Regions from separate parts of the Cellulomonas sp. P1_C4 genome, predicted to be linked through region 1. Evidence: predicted binding sites of a transcription regulator. Region 1 holds the regulator's gene; the other holds the start of a gene.
The links. Region 1 encodes LexA, which represses DNA repair genes until DNA is damaged. Its sites were predicted from a motif close to TCGAACANNTGTTCGA; they were not measured.
Positions count from the first base shown of each region.

Region 2: the regulator LexA is predicted to act here: its motif matches at 9,866-9,881, upstream of AC1DYZ_RS00720 (HNH endonuclease signature motif containing protein).

Region 1 covers NZ_JBFUAI010000020.1:63,146-68,876, forward strand. Annotated here, with positions in the region: gene AC1DYZ_RS15905 (aldo/keto reductase) at 1-99, shown strand, start outside; gene AC1DYZ_RS15910 (S9 family peptidase) at 96-2,087, opposite strand; gene nrdR (transcriptional regulator NrdR) at 2,210-2,725, opposite strand; gene AC1DYZ_RS15920 (LysM peptidoglycan-binding domain-containing protein) at 3,157-3,558, opposite strand; gene AC1DYZ_RS15925 (hypothetical protein) at 3,557-3,736, shown strand; gene lexA (transcriptional repressor LexA) at 3,909-4,661, shown strand; gene AC1DYZ_RS15935 (L-lactate dehydrogenase) at 4,708-5,709, opposite strand.
Region 2 covers NZ_JBFUAI010000001.1:159,547-171,699, reverse strand. Annotated here, with positions in the region: gene AC1DYZ_RS00780 (aminotransferase class V-fold PLP-dependent enzyme) at 1-346, opposite strand, end outside; SAM riboswitch class IV at 392-506, opposite strand; SAM riboswitch class I at 625-725, shown strand; gene AC1DYZ_RS00775 (rhodanese-like domain-containing protein) at 736-1,149, shown strand; gene AC1DYZ_RS00770 (O-succinylhomoserine sulfhydrylase) at 1,146-2,405, shown strand; gene AC1DYZ_RS00765 (DUF1345 domain-containing protein) at 2,448-3,059, shown strand; gene AC1DYZ_RS00760 (pyridoxamine 5'-phosphate oxidase family protein) at 3,064-3,546, opposite strand; gene AC1DYZ_RS00755 (hypothetical protein) at 3,656-3,973, shown strand; gene AC1DYZ_RS00750 (DUF1684 domain-containing protein) at 3,970-4,767, opposite strand; gene AC1DYZ_RS00745 (NtaA/DmoA family FMN-dependent monooxygenase) at 4,767-6,143, opposite strand; gene AC1DYZ_RS00740 (LLM class flavin-dependent oxidoreductase) at 6,153-7,238, opposite strand; gene AC1DYZ_RS00735 (GNAT family N-acetyltransferase) at 7,423-8,394, opposite strand; gene purQ (phosphoribosylformylglycinamidine synthase subunit PurQ) at 8,396-9,091, opposite strand; gene purS (phosphoribosylformylglycinamidine synthase subunit PurS) at 9,088-9,342, opposite strand; gene AC1DYZ_RS00720 (HNH endonuclease signature motif containing protein) at 9,922-11,532, shown strand; gene AC1DYZ_RS00715 (DMT family transporter) at 12,088-12,153, shown strand, end outside.

The sequences.
Region 1 (5,731 bases):
GCACGTCCGCCGCTGACCGGCGACGAGATCGCGGCGATCGAGCCCCACGCCGTCGACGCCGGCATCAACCTGTGGGGCGTGCGCTCGAGCGACCGTTAGCCCACCGGCAGGTGCGTGTCCCACCAGCGCAGCACGTGCTCGAACCGGGCCCGACGGTGCTTCGGGTTCCCCGAGCGCGAGAGCTCGTGCCCCTCGCCCGGGAACAGCAGCAGCTCCGCCTCCACGCCGCGGCGCTTGAGCTCCACGAACCAGCGCTGCCCCTGCTCGACCGGGCAGCGCCAGTCCTGCTCGGAGTGGATGACCAGGGTCGGCGTGCGGACCGCGCCGACGTGGGCCATCGGCGACTGCGCCGCCACCCGTACCGCGCCGTCGTCGTCGGCGGTGTCCCCCAGGTAGGCGGTGCCGAAGAACCAGCCGATGTCGCTGGACCCGACGAAGCTCACCGGGTCGAGGAAGCCGCGCTCGACGATCGCCGCCACGAACCTGTCCGTGCGCGTGGTCAGCCACGCGGTGAGGTACCCGCCGTAGGAGCCGCCCATGACGCCGACCCGCTCGCCGTCGAGCGTGGGATCTTCGAGCGCCGCGCCGAGCAGAGCGAGGACGTCCTCGGTGTCGACGGTGCCGAAGCCGCCCTGGATGGCGAGCCCGTGGGCGCGTCCGTAGCCCGACGACCCGCGCGGGTTGCCGTACACCACCGCGTACCCGGCCTCGGCGAGTACCTGCACCTCGTCGAACAGCCCGTGCGTGTACTGGGCGAACGGACCACCGTGGATCATGAGGATCGTCGGGTGCGGTCCCGCGCCGAACCGCTCCGGGTCCGGCGTCACCACCCAGCCGTGCACCTCGTAGCCGTCCGCCGCGGTGGCCAGCAGCTCGGTGGGCACGCGCACGCGACCCGTCGCCCGCAGCGGCGCGGAGAGATCGGTGCGCACGTCGACGGCGCCGGTGCCCAGGTCCACCGACAGCACCTCGCCGGAGGACGCCGGTGACGAGGCGACGACGACCGCGCGCGCCGCGCCCGACGCCACCGCCGCGCCGGAGACGACGAACGTGCCCCCGACCAGCGTCGTCGCCGTGCCGTCGGACGAGACGCGCACCAGGTGCTGGGCACCGCGACGCTCGACGCCGACCACGGGGTCTCCGTCGACCTCGACGAGGACACCGGTGAGCTGGTCGGCGTCCGGGTCCGTGAGCCGCTCCGCCGGGCCGCCTGCCGCGCCGAGCGCGAGCCGGTACAGGCCCGTCTGCGCGGCGACGAAGTCCCGGCCGGTCGGGCCGAGGTCGCTCGCAAGAAGCCACAGCGTCGTCCCGTCCGACGAGGGCAGCACGGTCTCCACGCCGAGCGGGCTTCCCGCGTCAGCGTCCGTGACCGGGATCGGCGCCGCCGGGTCGCCGTCCGGGGAGGCGTCGACGAGCACCGCGTCGCTGCGCAGGTCCGACTCGCGCGTCGCGTGCCGGGCGGAGACGCCGACCAGGGCGTCGCCCGACGGCAGCCACCGCGCGCCGGACACGCCGACGTCCCCGGCCGTGAGAGCGACGGCGTCCGGCAGGTGCGCCGGCCGCTCGCCGTCGGTCGGGACGTCGACGACGAACACGTGCTGCGGGCGGTCGCGCAGGAAACCGGTGCCGTCGGAGCGATACTTCAGCTCGGTGATGTGCCGGGGATCCTCCGACCCCGGCTTGCCGTCCGCCTCGTAGCGACCGGGCTCGGGGACCCGGGCCACGAACGAGATCCGCGTGCCGTCGGGCGAGAACCGCGGCTCGGCGGCGCCCAGCGGCGCGTCGGTCAGCTGCACGGGTTCCCCGCCGGCGGACTCGACGAGGAACACCTGCGGCTTGCCGTCGGGCTCCGCGCGCAGGAACGTCACCCACCGGCCGTCGGCCGACACCTCGGGGGCCGTGTCCTGGTGGCCGCGGGTCAACGCACGGGGAGGCTGGTCACCGACGAGGTCGACGGACCAGAGGTGGCCGGTGTACTCGTCGCCGGTCAGGTCGGGCCGGACGACCGAGACGATGGCGCGGCTGCCGTCGGGAAGGACGGCGGGCGGACCGGGGACATGAAGGAGCTCGAGGTCACTGGGAAGCACCCGACGAACCTACGTGCTCCCGCCGACAGGCGGCGAGCCGTGCTCGAGCTCGTCAGGCCGTGCGGGCGACCTCGTCCTGCGGCGCTACGGTCTCGTCGAGCCCATCGCCGTTCTCGGTGCCGTCAGGTCGTGCGCGCGGCCTCGTCCTGCGGCTCGACGGTCTCGTCGGGCTCCTCGCGGTCCTCGGTGCCGTCACGCTCGGCACGCAGGACCGTGATCGCCGCCTCGAAGTCCTCCAGGGAGTCGAACGCCTGGTACACGCTGGCGAACCGCAGGTAGGCCACCTCGTCGAGCTCCCGCAGCGGCCCGAGGATGGCGAGCCCGATCTCGTAGGCGTCGATCTCCGCCGAGCCCGCGCTGCGCAAGGTTTCCTCGACCTTCTGAGCCAGGAGCGCGAGGTCGTCCTCGCTCACCGGGCGGCCCTGGCAGGCCTTGCGCACCCCACCCGCGATCTTCTCGCGGCTGAACGGTTCCGTGGCGCCGGACCGCTTGACCACCGACAGGCTGGCGGTCTCGACCGTGGTGAACCGACGGTTGCAGTGCGGGCACTGGCGCCGGCGTCGGATGGTCGACCCGTCGTCCGAGGTCCGCGAGTCGACGACCCGCGAGTCCGGGTGACGGCAGAACGGACAGTGCACCGTGATCCCCTTCGAGCTGGCACGCCCGGCCGAGAGGTCGGCCGGCGGCGATGGCGTCGGAACGCCCCCGTGACGCTAGGCCACGGTCTGCGACGGTGCAAGGTCGACCCGCGCCGGCAGAGAGGCTGCGTCGGCCCGGACACACGCCAGCGACGGAAGGAACGAAGAAGGACGCACGAAGGGCGGCCATCCAAGATGGCCGCCCTTCGCGGGGACGCCCCCGTCCCTTGTCACGGGCCGACTCGCCTCGGCGCCGCGCAATACTGCGGGTCAGAGCGAGATGCTCACGCACCCTGGGTCCCGCACCTCCGGCAAGCCCCCCAGCTCGCCTTGTGAGGTAAGGCTAACCTAGCAAGCGAGGTCGAGGGTGACAACCGCGTCGCCGGCAGGCTGCGCCCGACCTTCCCTCCGTCTGCCTGACCCGGTGGGCCTCAGCCCGCCGGGACGACGATGACCTGACCGGCCATGAGGCCGGCGTCGGGCAGCTCGTTGAGGCGGACCAGGTCGAACACCACGTCCCGGACATCCTCGGACGGGCCGGCGACCGACGCGGCGATCTCCCAGAGGGTCTCCCCCGGCTCGACCGTGTGCCGCACGACCTCCTGCGCGCCCACCGGACCGTCGGCGGCGGCGCGGCTGCCGAGCAGCGTCACGAGAGCGACAACCACGGCGGCAAGGACCCAGAGCACGGCGCGGCCGCGGGCGGTGAGGCGGAGGTGCGCCGCTGCAGGTCGACCGGCGTCAGACGCGCGGATCGCAGCCGCGGTCCGACGCGCGCCGGCCGTGCGGGCCGCGGTGCTCGGCCGTGTGCTCGGCGTCGCGAAGCTCGACATGCTCGGCAAGGTCGGCATCGCGGGTCCCATCACCATCGCGCTCATCAAGTCTCTCGTTTCCTGCTCGGCCCGGGCTCCCGGGGTACCGCTGATCGTCGAACGCCTGTTCGTCGAACGTCTGTACGATGTCTACCAGCATCCGGTGACACTGTCGAGACACGATCGAACAGATGTTTGATCTTCGGTCCCGACATCCCTAGGCTGGCGATGCAGCACAAGCGCACCACGAGCCACTGACACGCCCGCCCCGAGCTTCCCGTCGGCGCAGGTCAGGAGCCCGGGGACGCCGGTGGAGCAGGCGAGGAGGCGGAGCGGGCCGAGAGGCGGCCGCCCGACGGAGGAGGAGCGCAGTGACGGACTCACGGGACACGTCCCAGCCCGAGCAGGACCTGGCGACGATCCACGCGCTGCCGGACAGCGCGCCGGGTCCGGACGGCCTGACGGCGCGTCAGCGGCTGGTGCTCGACACGATCCGGTCGTCGGTCGAGTCCCGCGGGTACCCGCCGAGCATGCGAGAGATCGGCGAGGCCGTCGGTCTGACCAGCCCGTCCAGCGTCAAGCACCAGCTCACGGCGCTCGAGCGCAAGGGCTACCTGCGCCGGGACCCCAACCGCCCCCGCGCCATCGAGGTCGTGCACGCGGACGACTCGCGCGGCGTCGGCACCTGGACCGCGCCCGACGGCAGCCGCTCCCACTTCCCGGACCAGGCCGACGGCGAGCGGATGCCGGCCCCGTCCTACGTCCCCGTCGTCGGTCGGATCGCGGCGGGCGGCCCCATCCTCGCCGAGCAGGTGGTGGAGGACGTCTTCCCACTCCCCCGCCAGCTGGTCGGGGACGGCGACCTGTTCCTGCTCAAGGTCGCGGGCGACTCGATGATCGACGCCGCGATCTGCGACGGCGACTGGGTCGTGGTCCGTCGGCAGCCCGTCGCCGAGCAGGGCGAGATCGTCGCGGCCATGATCGACGGCGAGGCCACGGTCAAGACGCTCAAGCGCATCGACGGCCACGTCTGGCTCATGCCGCACAACCCGGCGTACTCGCCGATCCCCGGCGACGAGTCGACCATCCTCGGCCGCGTCGTCAGCGTGCTGCGCAGCCTCTGACGCACCTGCCGGGCCACCCTCCGACGAGGGCGGCCCGGCAGGTCACTCAGAACCCGAACTGCCGCGCGACCGAGCGCACCGCATCGGCCGACTTCCGCAGGCCCGCGAGCTCGTCCCTGGACAGCGGCACCGGGAGGCGTTCGCCCACGCCGTGCGCTCCGACGATGGCGGGAACCGACAGGCACACGTCGCTGATGCCGTGGAAGTCGTCGAGCAACGACGAGACGGGAAGGACCCGGCCCTCGTCCTTGACGATGGCCTCGATGATCCGCGACCCGGCCAGCGCGACCGCGTAGTTCGTCGCGCCCTTGCCCTCGATGATCCGGTAGGCGGACTCGACGACCTCGCGGGTGATGCTCTCCCGGACGTCGGCCGTGAGCGGGCCGGAGCCGCCCGCCCCGGTCCACTCGAGCAGCGGGACGGACCCGATGCTGGCGGACCCCCAGAGCGGGAGCTCCGTGTCGCCGTGCTCGCCGGCGATGTAGGCGTGCACGTTCTGCACGGCGACGCCCGTGTGCTGCGCGATGAGGTAGCGCAGCCGCGAGGAGTCCAGCACGGTGCCCGAGCCGAAAAGCTGGGCCGGCGGCAGGCCGGAGATCTGCAGCGCCGCGTAGGTGACGACGTCGACGGGGTTGGTCACCATCACGTAGACCGCCTCGGGCGCGACCTCCACCAGCGCCGGGAGCACCTTGCGGACCAGCCCGATGGTCGCTTCCGCGAGCTCGAGCCGGGACTGCCCCGGCTTCTGCTTCGCACCCGCCGTGAACATCACGACGTCCGCGTCCGCGCACACGGCGATGTCGTCGGAACCCACGACCTGCGCCATCGGCATGAACTGGATGCCGTGCCCGAGGTCGAGCGCCTCCGCCTCGACCTTCGCCGCGTTGATGTCGTACAGGGCCACCGAGCGGGCGGCCCCGCGCATCAGCGCGGCGTACGCCATCGTCGATCCGACGGCCCCCGCGCCCACGATCGCGAGCTTCGACGTGCGGCGCGCGCTCCGATAGGGGGCCATGCCGACGTCTTCCATGTCCAGGCTCTCGGTCATCTTGCGTACCTCCGGGTCGTCG
Region 2 (12,153 bases), on a different contig from region 1:
CCAGGAGGTTGAGCGAGTCCGTGGTGTTGCGGGTGATGATCGCGACGTCGTCGGGACGCGCGTCGACGAACCGCGCGATGGTCTGGCGCGCGGACTCGTAGAGCGCGGTGGACACCTGCGACAGGTAGCCGGCACCACGGTGCACAGAGGCGTACAGCGGCAGCACCTCAGTCACGCGCGCCGCCACAGCCTCGAGGGCGGGGGCGCTGGCGGCGTAGTCGAGGTTGGCGTAGACGCGCTGGGTGCCGTCCACCAGCGGGACGGTGGTGGTGCCGCCGACGACCGGGAGCAGCGCGCTCACCTCGTCGACGGAGGCACACGAGGCGCGCTCGGCGATGATGGTCATGGAAGTCCTCCGACACGTTCCGGGGGAACACCTACGACAGGTGGAACCCCGCGCTTGCCGGGTCCCGGACGGGACACGGCCAGGTCGTCACCCGGGGCACCCCACCGCGGAGGAGGGTTGCCGGCCAGCGAGCCGGGGCTTGACGCTGGCGCTCATGACCTGCAACGAGGGTCGCGGCAGCCCGTAGCGCCTGTCAACGCACCGCGCGGTTCGTCTCGCCTGCCGGGACACCTTGTCCACTACTTGGAGCGATGGTGCCGCCGCGCGTAGCATCACCGGCACCATCCAGAGCGGCTGAGAGATCTGGCTCGACGACGCCGCAGCAACCCGCGGGCACCACGTGCTCGGCCGAGGGTGCTACCGCCAGGACCGATGAGACGAGGATCTGCATGAGCTACGCCGGCGACCTGACCCCCCAGCAGGCCTGGGACCTCCTCACGACCGACGAGACCGCCGTGCTCGTCGACGTGCGGACCGACGCCGAGTGGCGCTACGTCGGCATCCCCGACCCCGCCCAGATCGACGGTCGCTCCGCGCTGGTCGAGTGGGTGTCGTACCCGTCGGGACGGCCCAACCCGCAGTTCCTCAAGCAGCTGGCCGACGCCGGCGTCACGGCCGGGCGGCCCGTCGTCTTCCTGTGCCGCTCGGGCGTGCGCTCGATCGCCGCCGCGCAGGCCGCGACGTCGGCGGGACTGGGTCCGGCCTACAACGTGCTCGAGGGCTTCGAGGGCGACGTCGGCGCGGACGGCCACCGCGGCCACTCCGGCTGGCGTGCCGCCGGTCTGCCCTGGCGCCAGGCATGAGCCCCCGCCGCGTCCCCGGTCCCGGCGACTGGGACGACCGCCGCACCCCGCGCACCGACCTGCGCCCCGACACCCTCGCCGTGCGCGGCGGGCTGGTCCGCTCGCAGTTCCAGGAGACCTCCGAGGCGCTGTTCCTCACGCAGGGCTACGTCTACGACGCGGCCGCCGAGGCCGAGGCCGCGTTCGCCGGCGAGGCCGACCGCTTCCTCTACTCGCGCTACGGCAACCCCACGGTGTCCACGTTCGAGGAGCGCCTGCGCCTGCTCGAGGGCGCCGAGGCCGCGTACGCCACCGCGTCCGGCATGTCCGCCGTCTTCACGTCCCTCGCCGCGATCGTGCAGTCGGGGTCGCGCATCGTGTCCGCGCGGGCGCTCTTCGGGTCCACCGTCGTGATCTTCGAGGAGATCCTGGCCAAGTGGGGGGTGCGCACCGACTACGTCGACGGCCACGAGCTGTCGCAGTGGGAGGAGGCGCTGTCGACGCCGGCGGACGTGGTGTTCTTCGAGACGCCGTCCAACCCGATGCAGGACCTGGTCGACATCGGCGCGGTCAGCCGGCTCGCGCACGCCGCGGGCGCGACCGTGATCGTCGACAACGTCTTCGCCACGCCCGTGCTCTCCCGCCCGCTCGAGCTCGGCGCGGACGTCATCGTGTACTCCGCGACCAAGCACATCGACGGGCAGGGCCGCGTGCTCGGCGGCGCGATCCTGGGCACCGACGAGTACGTGCACGGTCCCGTGCAGACCCTGATCCGCAACACCGGCCCGTCGCTGTCGGCGTTCAACGCGTGGGTGCTGCTCAAGGGCCTGGAGACGCTGTCGCTGCGTGTGCGGCACCAGACGGCGTCGGCGCTGCAGGTGGCCACGTGGCTCGAGCAGCAGCCCGGCGTCTCGCTGGTCCGCTACCCGTACCTGCCCTCGCACCCGCAGCACGAGCTCGCGCTCGCGCAGCAGTCCGGCGGGGGCACCGTCGTGACGTTCAACCTCGCGGTGCCGGAGGGCGCGCAGCCCGACGTCGCCAAGAAGGTCACGTTCGGCGTGCTCGACGCGCTGCGGATCGTCGACATCTCGAACAACCTCGGCGACGCCAAGTCGATGGTCACGCACCCCGCGACGACCACGCACCGCAAGCTGGGTCCTGAGGGACGCGCGGCCGTCGGCATCGCCGAGACGACCGTCCGGCTCTCGGTGGGCCTCGAGGACCCGGCGGACCTGATCGACGACCTCGCGCAGGCGCTCGACACACTCGCCGGCTGACGCCTCCCCGATCCCGTCGGTCCGGCGCGGAACACTGACGGCGTGAGCAACTCGTCGTCACTGGTGCGCCTGCTGGTCGGCGTGCTGGCCGGGGTCGTCGTCGCCGGCATCATCGGCTGGTCGTCGGCGGTCGCCGCGATCCTGGCGGGCTGGGCGACCGTGGCCGCGGTCTTCGTCGTGTGGACGTGGGCGGCGATCTCGTCGATGGGCCCCGACGACACCGCGTCGCACGCCACGCGGGAGGAGCCGACGCGGTTCGGCGCCCACGCGGTCGTCCTCGCCGCCGCCGTGGTGACGCTCGCGGGCGTCGGGATCGTGCTCGTCGAGAAGGAGATCGGCCAGCTGTTGCCGACGATCGCGGTGCTGGCCAGCGTGCTGACGTCGTGGGCCGCCATCCACACCGTGTTCGCGCTGCGGTACGCGCGGATGTACCTGAGCGACGGTGCCGGCGGCATCGACTTCCACATGCAGGAGGCGCCGCGGTACACCGACTTCGCCTACGTCGCCGTCACCGTGGGCATGAGCTTCGCCATCTCCGACACCGACCTCGGGTCGTCCGCGATGCGGCGCACCGCGCTGGGGCACGCGCTGCTCAGCTACCTGTTCGGGACCGTGATCATCGCGCTGCTGGTCAACCTCGTCGCGTCGATGTGACCGCTCAGAGCCGGACGGTCTCGTTCTCGCCGCCGTCGTAGCGCTCGCCGGTGACCTTGGCCTTGACCAGGCTGAACGCCGTCGTCAGGCGGCCGCCCTTGGCGTGCCAGTACTCCGCCGTCTCGCCGCGGAGCACGACCAGGACCACGCCCGGCGTCTCCGGACCGTCGGGGAACCAGGCCTCGGCCGAGGTGCCCCACAGCTCCGCGATCTTGGCGCGGTCGCGGACCACCTCGGCGCGACCGGAGACCGAGACCCAGGCCGTCGAGTCCGAGAAGGCCGCGTTGGCGGGGCTCCCGCCCTCGACCTCGTGCACCTTGTGGCTGCCCTCCTCGGCGAAGAACCACAGGTCCCCGTCGAAGTCCACGTCCTGCACACCCATGGGCCGGCTCACCAGCGAGCCGTCCGCCGACACCGTGGTGAGCATCGCGATCCGCGCGTCCTTGATCAGTCCCGCGACCTTGGCCTGCTGGTCCTCGTTCGTCATGCGTCCTCCTCGAGCGGCGCGCTCGCGGGGCTGCTGACCGCGGCGGCCGGCCCACCGTAGGCACGCTGCGCGGCTGTCGCATGTCGGAGGGGCGCGGGATGCTCGGTCCATGACGGACAGCGACTACGACGCGATCGCCGACGACCTCGTCGCGCGTGGCGCCACGCGGGCGCAGATGATGGGCCGCCCGATCCTCAAGGTGGGCTCGACCATGTTCGCCGGGCACGTGGGCGGCGACCGCCTCGTGGTCAAGCTCGGCCGGGACAGCGCCGAGTACGCCGAGGCGCTGGCGCTGCCCGGCGTCACGATCTGGTCACCCGGCGACAGCGGACGGCTTTTCTACGACTGGGTCGCGCTGCCCGCCGCGCTCGAGGACGAGTGGATGCGGTTCGCGGAGATCGCCCGCGTGCGGGCCTCGAAGGGCTAGCGGACCCACTGCTCCCCGGCCTCGACCGCGACCGTCAGCACGTTCTCCGGCGGCGGGATCGGGCACGTCGCGAACTGCGTGAGACCGCAGGGCAGGTTGGACGCGCGGTTGAGGTCGAGCGTGACCGTGCCGTCGTCCGCCACCGGGCCGAGCGCGAGGGTGCGCGACGCCGGGTACGTGGTGACGCCGCTGGTCGCGTCGCGGAAGAGCACGCTGAGCCCACGCGCGCCGCCGTCGAAGACGATGAGCGACTGCGGGATCCCGGCGACCTCGAACTGCACGGTGCCGACCGCGGTGTGGTGGTGCTCGAGCCCGTCCACGACCGCCCCCGTGGTGACCGTCCGCGGCTCGTCGAAGGGCTCGAAGCGGCCGGTCAGCACCCAGTCCTCCGACGGCGCGTACGCCGGGATGCCCTCGAACGCGGCCAGGTGCGGCGCGGCCGGGTCGTGCACGCGGACGATCGCGTGGCCCGTGCGGCGGGCGACCTCGAGCAGAAGGTCACCCGCGCGGACCTGCAGGCCAGGCGCACCCTCGACCGGGTCGATCGTCGCGACGCCGTCGACGGTCGTGCCGTCCGGGAGGACGAGACCGTCGTCGGCAACCGCCTCGATGCGCACGACACCGTCCGCCGACCAGAGCCCGGGGACGTCCGCGAGCTCGCGCGGCTCGGCGGACAGCCAGTGCAGCGCGGTGATCGCCACCCAGCCGTGCGGCTGACGGAAGTAGGCCTCGCGGGTGGCGTGCCAGTCCTCCCACTCGGCGACGAAGGCGGAGCGCTCGGTCGTGGTCGTCATCAGCTGGCCCTCACATCGGCGTCGGCGGTGCGGCCGAAGGCGTCGGCCGGCGGGAGTCCGAGGTGCTCGCGCAGGGTCGAGCCCTCGTAGGACGTGCGGAACGAGCCCCGCTCCTGCAGCAGCGGGACCACGCGGTCGACGAACTCGTCGAGCCCGTGCGGCGTCAGGTGCGGGACGAGGATGAAGCCGTCAGAGGCGTCCTCCTGCACGTACCGGTCGATCTCGGCGGCCACGCGCTCCGGCGTGCCGACGAACGAGTGGCGGCCGATCACCCGGATGACCAGTTCGCGGATGGACAGGCCCTTGGCCTCGGACAGCTCACGCCACTGGTTGGCGATGGCCAGCGGGTCGCGGAAGTGCGAGGCGCGGCCCTTCGTGATCGACGGGGCGTCGACCAGCGGGTCGATGGCGGGCAGCGGGCCGTCGACGTCGTACTCCGACAGGTCGCGGTTCCACACCTGCTCGACGAACGAGCGCGCGACGCTGGGCCGGACCTGCTGGAGCTGGATCGCGCGCAGCCTCTCCTCGGCGTCGGCCTCGGTGTCGCCCAGGACGAACGACGCCCCCGGCAGGATCAGCAGGTCCTCGGGGCGTCGGCCGTACTTCGCGAGGCGGCCCTTGACGTCGGTGTAGAACGCCTGGCCGTCGGCGAGCTCGCTGTGCCGGGAGAAGACCGCGTCGGCCACCTGTGCGGCGAGCTCGCGGCCGCCGTCGGAGTCGCCGGCCTGGAGGATGACCGGGTGACCCTGCGGGGGGCGCGGGATCGTCGGCGTGGCCTCGATGTCGACCAGCCGGCCGCCCGTGCGGATCGTGCTCAGCGAGCCGGGGCGGACGAACTCGCCCGACGCGGCGTCGGCCACGACCGCGTCGGCGGCCCACGCGTCCCACAGGGCACGGGCGGTCTCGACGACCTCGCGCGCACGCTCGTACCGGTCCTCGTAGGCGAGGTACCCGCCGCGACGGAAGTTCGCGCCGTGGAAGGCGTCCGACGAGGTCACGACGTTCCACGCGGCGCGGCCCGCCGAGAGGTGGTCGAGCGTCGCGAACTGGCGGGCGAGCTCGTACGGGTCGTTGAAGGTCGCGTTGATAGTGCCGGCGAGGCCGACTCTCGACGTGACGCCGGCCAGCGCGGCCAGGACCGCGTAGGTGTCCGGGCGGCCGACGACGTCCTGGTCGACCAGCTGGCCGCGGTGCTCGCGCAGGCGCAGACCCTCGGCGAGGAACACGAAGTCGAACAGCCCGCGCTCGGCGGTGGCGGCCAGGTGCTGGAACGACGCGAACGACGACTGCGTGTCGGCGTGGTGGCTCGGGTCGGTCCAGACGGTGTGGTGGTTGACGCCGGGGAAGTGCGCGGCGAGGTGGATCTGCTTGGGCATCGGGGGTCCTTAGCGAGCGGCCGCGTAGCGGCTGGTGGGGCGGGGCAGGCCGAGGGAGTCGCGCAGGCTCGTCCTCTGCTCCACGGGGGTGATCGCGGCGCCGAGCAGCGGGAGGTCGCTCGCGAGGGCCAGCGGGCGGATGGTCAGGCCGTCGGCGCCGGAGCTCTCGACGAGCGCCGCCAGGGTCGTCGACGCGGTCTGCGGGCCGGCCACGATCGCGTCCGTGGTCCACGGCTCGAGGGCGTCGAGCGCCGCGAGGCGTGCGCGGGCGTCGTCGTCGGACGTGCCGAGCAGGACGTCCACGTCGAGCAGCACGATCACCTCGCGTCCGGCCTCCGCCGCGGCCGCCCGCACGAGCGGCACGGTCGCCTCGTCGGCAACCCGCACGATGTCCGCACGGCGTGCGGCGACCTCGCGGGCGTGCGGCTCGTCGCCGCGGACGATCACGACCGGGCGGCCCTGCGGCGAGCGGGGGGTGATCGAGGCGCCCTGCACCGAGAAGAACTCGCCGCTGAACTCGATGGCGTGCACGCGGGTGCGGTCGATGTACCGGTCGTGCTCGGCGTCGAGGACGATCGCGTCGTCCTCCCAGCTGTCCCAGAGCCGCCCCAGCACCTCGAGCACGTCGTCGGCCTCGCGCCACAGCGCCGCCACGTCACGCGGCACGCGCTCGTCGTACCGCAGCGCCTCGGCGCCCGCGCCGCTGTCGCCCGCGGGCGCAGCCACATCGACCTGCACCGCCGCGCGGCCCAGGCTCACGTGGTCGATCGTCTGGATCTCCTTGCCCACGTGGAACGGCTCGCGGTAGGTGACCGGCACGACGGGCGCGAGACCCACGCGATCGGTCAGCGGGCCGAGGAGGGCGGCGACGCCCACGGCGTCCAGGCCGCCGACGAGGGCGCCGGGGCGCTCGACGGGCGGCGCGGCCGAGTCGTCGACGATCACGAACGTGGCGCCGGCGCTCTCGGCCGCCCGCGCGAGGCGGACCCAGTGCTGTGCCGCGAAGGGGTCGGTCGGGTGCAGGCGCCAGGCGGCGGGGTGGAGGCCCGCGGCCGTCAGCTCGACAGCGACGGGGAACGTGTCAGGGAGGGTCATCGTGTCTTCCGGTCGTCGGGCGCATCGGTCCTGGCAGGAGCACCCGCACCCAGGTGGCCGGGGGGTTGCTGCGACGTCGACGAGCCAGGTCTCTCGGTCGCTCGGGATGGCGCGCACAAGGTAAGAACGAGTCGACGCTCTGACCAGGGTTCGGTCGGAAGTTCCCGCGATGTGAGACGGGTGTTCAGATGTCCTTCGCGAAGCACAGCGAGAGGAAGTCGTCCGCGTAGGGGGCGAACGGCGGCACGGGCCGGTAGCCGGCGGTGCGGTACAGCGTGACGGCCTCCGGCTGCCGGATGCCCGTCTGCAGGACGACGCTGGTCAGGCCGTGCGCGCGGGCATCGTCCTCGATCGCCGCGAGCAGCGCGCGGGCCACGCCGGTGCCGCGGGCCTCGTCGGCCACCCAGACCTTCTTGAGCTCGCCGGAGCCCTCCGGGAAGCCGTCGCCCGTGGTGCGCAGCGAGGCGCAGCCGACCGCTCGGCCGTCGATGCGTGCGACGACCGTGGAGAGCATGCCGACGCCGGTCTCGGCGTCGTAGGCCTCGTAGGACTCGGGCGCGTCGAACTCGGGGTAGCGGATGCCACCGTCGGCGAACATCTCCTTGCGCAGGGCCGTGGCGTCCTCGTCGGTCCACGGGACGCGGGCCAGCTCGATCGGGGGGCGCGGTGCCGTGCGGCGCTCGCGCGGCTGACGGTCGAGGTCCTTGGTGAAGCAGCGCGACGCCGTCTCGGTCGCGTACTCCCCGAAGTTGTCCATCGAGTGGTAGCCGGCGGACAGGTACAGCCCGATCGCCTGCGACTGCAGCACGCCGGTCTCCAGGACGAGCCGCTGCAGCCCCTTGCTCCGCGCGATGTCCTCGAGCTCCGTGAGCACCGCGCGGGAGTACCCGCGGCCTCGCGCGTCGGGGACGACGAACATGCGCTTGAGCTCGCCGACGCCGTCGCCGAGACCCTCGTCGGAGGCGTCGCGGATCGCGCCGCACGCCACCGGCTCACCGTCGACGCGCAGGAGAACCATCGCGAGGATGCTCTCGCCCGTCATCGTGTGGCCGATGTCGTCCTCGCCGTAGAGGTCCCGGAGCTCGTCCTGCTGGGCGGTGCGCAGGCGCGCGGCGTCGGGGTCGTCCCAGCCGACCAGGGCGAGGGTCGTGCTCAACTCAGCCGACCAGCGCCTTCAGCACGGACGTGAAGAAGCGCAGGCCGTCGGTGCCCGTGCGGGGCCCCTGGGCGCCGTCGGGGCCGAAGCCCTGCTCGACCGCGTGCTCCGGGTGCGGCATGAGGCCGACCACGTTGCCCGCGGCGTTCGAGATGCCGGCGATGCCGCGGCGGGAGCCGTTGGGGTTCCAGCCCTGGTAGCGGAAGACCACGCGGCCCTCGCCCTCGAGCTCGTCGAGCGTGTGCTCGTCGGCGACGTACTGCCCGTCCTGGTTCTTCAGCGGGATCGTGATGTGCTCCCCCGCCGTGTAGTCGCGGGTCCAGGCCGTGTCGACGTTGTCGACCGAGAGGACCTGCTCGCGGCAGACGAAGTGCAGGTGGTCGTTCTTGATCATCGAGCCGGGCAGCAGGTGGGCTTCGGTGAGCACCTGGAAGCCGTTGCAGATGCCGAGGACCGGCAGGCCCTTGTTCGCCGCGTCGACAATCTCGCCCATGACCGGCGCGAACCGGCTGATGGCGCCCGCGCGCAGGTAGTCGCCGTACGAGAAGCCGCCGGGCAGGACGACGGCGTCGACCCCGTGCAGGTCCGCGTCGCCGTGCCAGAGGGAGACGGCCTCGGCGCCCGCGAGGCGGACCGCGCGCGCTGCGTCGCGGTCGTCCAGCGTGCCGGGGAAGGTGACGACGCCGATGCGCGTCATGCCTGGTTGTCCTCGTACACCGCGACCACGTCCTCGATCACCGGGTTGGACAGCACCTGCTCGCCGGCCGCGCGGGCCGCCGCGAGGATCTCCTCGGTCACCGGCCCGTCGACCTCGAGCTCGAACCGCTTGCCCTGGCGGACGGACGCGAACTGCCCGAACCCGAGCCGCGGCAGGGCGCCGGCGACGGCCTTGCCCTGGGGGTCGAGGATCTCGGGCTTCGGCATGACATCGACGACGACTCGTCCCACGAAAGGGCTCCAGGTGTTCGCGCGGCGGTGGGGGGTCGCGGCGATTCTAGCGAGTGAGCGGGGCGCCTCTGCGCAGGCGTTCAGTCGGTGGCCACGGGTCTCTCGATGAACCCCGTCGACCGGCGGGGCTTGGCCCGTGAGGGCGGTGTGGAGGACGTCCGCCGCGGCGAGGTCGTCGGGACCCCGCGGGCTCGCCTGCCCATACCGACACGGGCCGACGCGCCCGTTCTGCCGACTGCTGGCCACCGACCAGGGGGCGAGCCCCCGCCAGCTGGCCCAACGGGCGCGGGCGGGGGTCCGTTCTCCCGACTGCTGGCCACCTACCAGGGGGCGAGCCCTCGCCGGCTGGCCCATACGGACGCGGGCGGTGACCGTTCTCCAACTACCGACTGCCGACTACCGACTACCGACTACCGACCAGGGGGCGAGAACCGCCGCCTTGGACTCGGACGGCTGCGCTACTTACTCCCGCCGCGCCTGGGGATCGCATTTGTCGTGGTCAAGAGTGAATGTCAGTGGTCGGTCGTACATTTGTTCTATGTCCGGATCGAATGGCTCACGCGGCGAGAGGTGGCGGCAGTGACGGCGGTACTCGGCGATCTCCTGGTCGATGACCTCGTTGTGAACGCGCCCGTCCGCGGCGCCACGGCGATGGCGCCCGCTCTGGCTTTGTCATCTCCGGACTCGATCCCCGCCGCACCACTGTCGTCCGCGCTGATGTGGGCGGACTCCGGGCACGGCGGGCGCCCCGATGCCGCACCGGAGGCTCAGCTCGGTGCGCGGGTGATCGATCTGGCTGCAGTGGAGGACTTCCCGCTGCCCGGCGTCGACGTCGCCGATCTGGTGGCGATGCTGGCCGCGGTGCCGGTCGCTGACGTGTCTGGGGCGGCCCTGGTCAACGCGGTGGCGGCGTCGCAGCAGGCGATCACCATGCTGCAAGCCCTGCAGGGGTCGTTCGCCCGGGAGCTCGGTGCCCGGACCCCGGATGCGTTGCGGCACGTGCCCGATGAGCTCGCGTGCGCCCTGGTGTGCACGAAGCGGGCCGCGGAGCTCGTGTTCCTGCGCGCCTGGGGCGCCGCCCAGCACCCCGCCCTGGGCGACGCGTGGGCGGCCGGCGCCGTGGAGGCGCGCAAGGTCGACGTGATCCTGGACGAGCTGAGCAAGGCAGGCGCAGACGTACCCCTCAGCGACCGTGAACGGGTGGTCGCCGACGCGGTCGATCGCGCGGGTGAGATGACCGCCCCGCAGCTGACCCGACACGTACGCGCCGCGCTCATCGCGTTGAACCCCGGCGTCGCGGAGAAGCGACGAGTCGCCGAACGGGACCGGCGTGCGGTCGAGCTGGTGCTGGCGCCGGATGCGATGGCCCGGCTGGTCGCCTACCTACCCGCCGCCGAGGCGACCGCCGCGTTCACCGCCATCGACGCCCTCGCCGGGCACGCCGGCATCGACGGAGACACCCGCACGGTCGATCAACGCCGCGCGGACGCGTTCAGCGACGTGTTCACCGGCATCCTGGACCGCCAGACCACCCCCGACGGGACCCCGCTGCCGACCCGGCACGGGCAACGCGCCGCGCTCCAACTCTCCGTCGCCGCGACCACCCTGCTCGGCCTGGACGACGCCCCCGGGTTCCTCGGGTCCTACGGGCCGATCCCGGCGCAGGTCGCCCGCGAGCTCGCCCAAGACGCCACCTGGCGCAGGGTCCTGACCGACCCGAACACCGGGCAGGTCTGCTCGGTGGGCACCGAGTCCTACCGGCCCGGTGCGGACATGACCCGCACCATCCAGGCCCGGGACGTGACCTGCACCTTCCCCGGCTGCCGCCAACCCGCCACCCGCTGCGAGATCGACCACCGCATCCCCTACGACCACCACCGACCACCCTCCCCGGGCGCGGGCGCACCACACGCCGACTCCCACGGGCACGACCCGCAGACCGGTCTCGACGGGCACGACCCGCAGACCTGCGACGCGAACCTGCACGCCTTGTGCAAGCACCACCACCAAGCCAAAACCGAAGGCTGGTGGAACGTCACCTACAACCCCGCCACCGGGGTCTCCACCTGGACCGACCGGCACGGACTGACCTACGCCCGCCACCCCATCCCGGTCTACGTCAGCCCCAAAGCGCTCGAACACCGACCGCCACCACCGCCACCCGCAGACCTCGGCGACCCGCCCTTCTGACGTGACTCTTCGGCGACCGCCTTCTGACGAAGACGTCGCTCGCGCGCCCGGCCCTTCTGACGCGACTCTTCAGCGACCACCTTTCGACGACGACGGCGTCGCTCGGGCGCCCCCCTTCTGACACGCCGCCGGCGGCTCAGCCTTCTGCCGCCGCCCTCTGCGGCCAGCCCTTCCAGGATGCCTAGCGACGCTCGTTTGCGGCTCTCTCCTCCAACGGTGGCCTCCATGGCGCGCTCGACGACCCGGCACGCACAGTCCGCGCGCGATTTCCGCGCAGGAGCCCTCCGAGGCGCGAAGTCATCGAGCCCGCCAGATGTCGAGGTGGGCTCACACTCCCTGCCCGATCGGCGTCTACAGAGGTATCACCTTCACTGGGCGACGGACCCCTGAAGCGGGCACGGGCCCGATCTGCGGCCGCCGTCGACCGATGGGGTCCGCCTCGAGGGACCGCACGTCGGTGACGGCTCAATCCCGCGGCGGCGCTCGACCGAAGAAGGGTGTGATGGGCATGGAGGGATGGTCAGGGATGCCAGTGCGGCGGGAGAGGATGCGCCCATGAGTTCTGCCGCACCCTCGACGAGCGGCTGGATCGGCCCGTACCTGCTGCTCGCGGCACTGTGG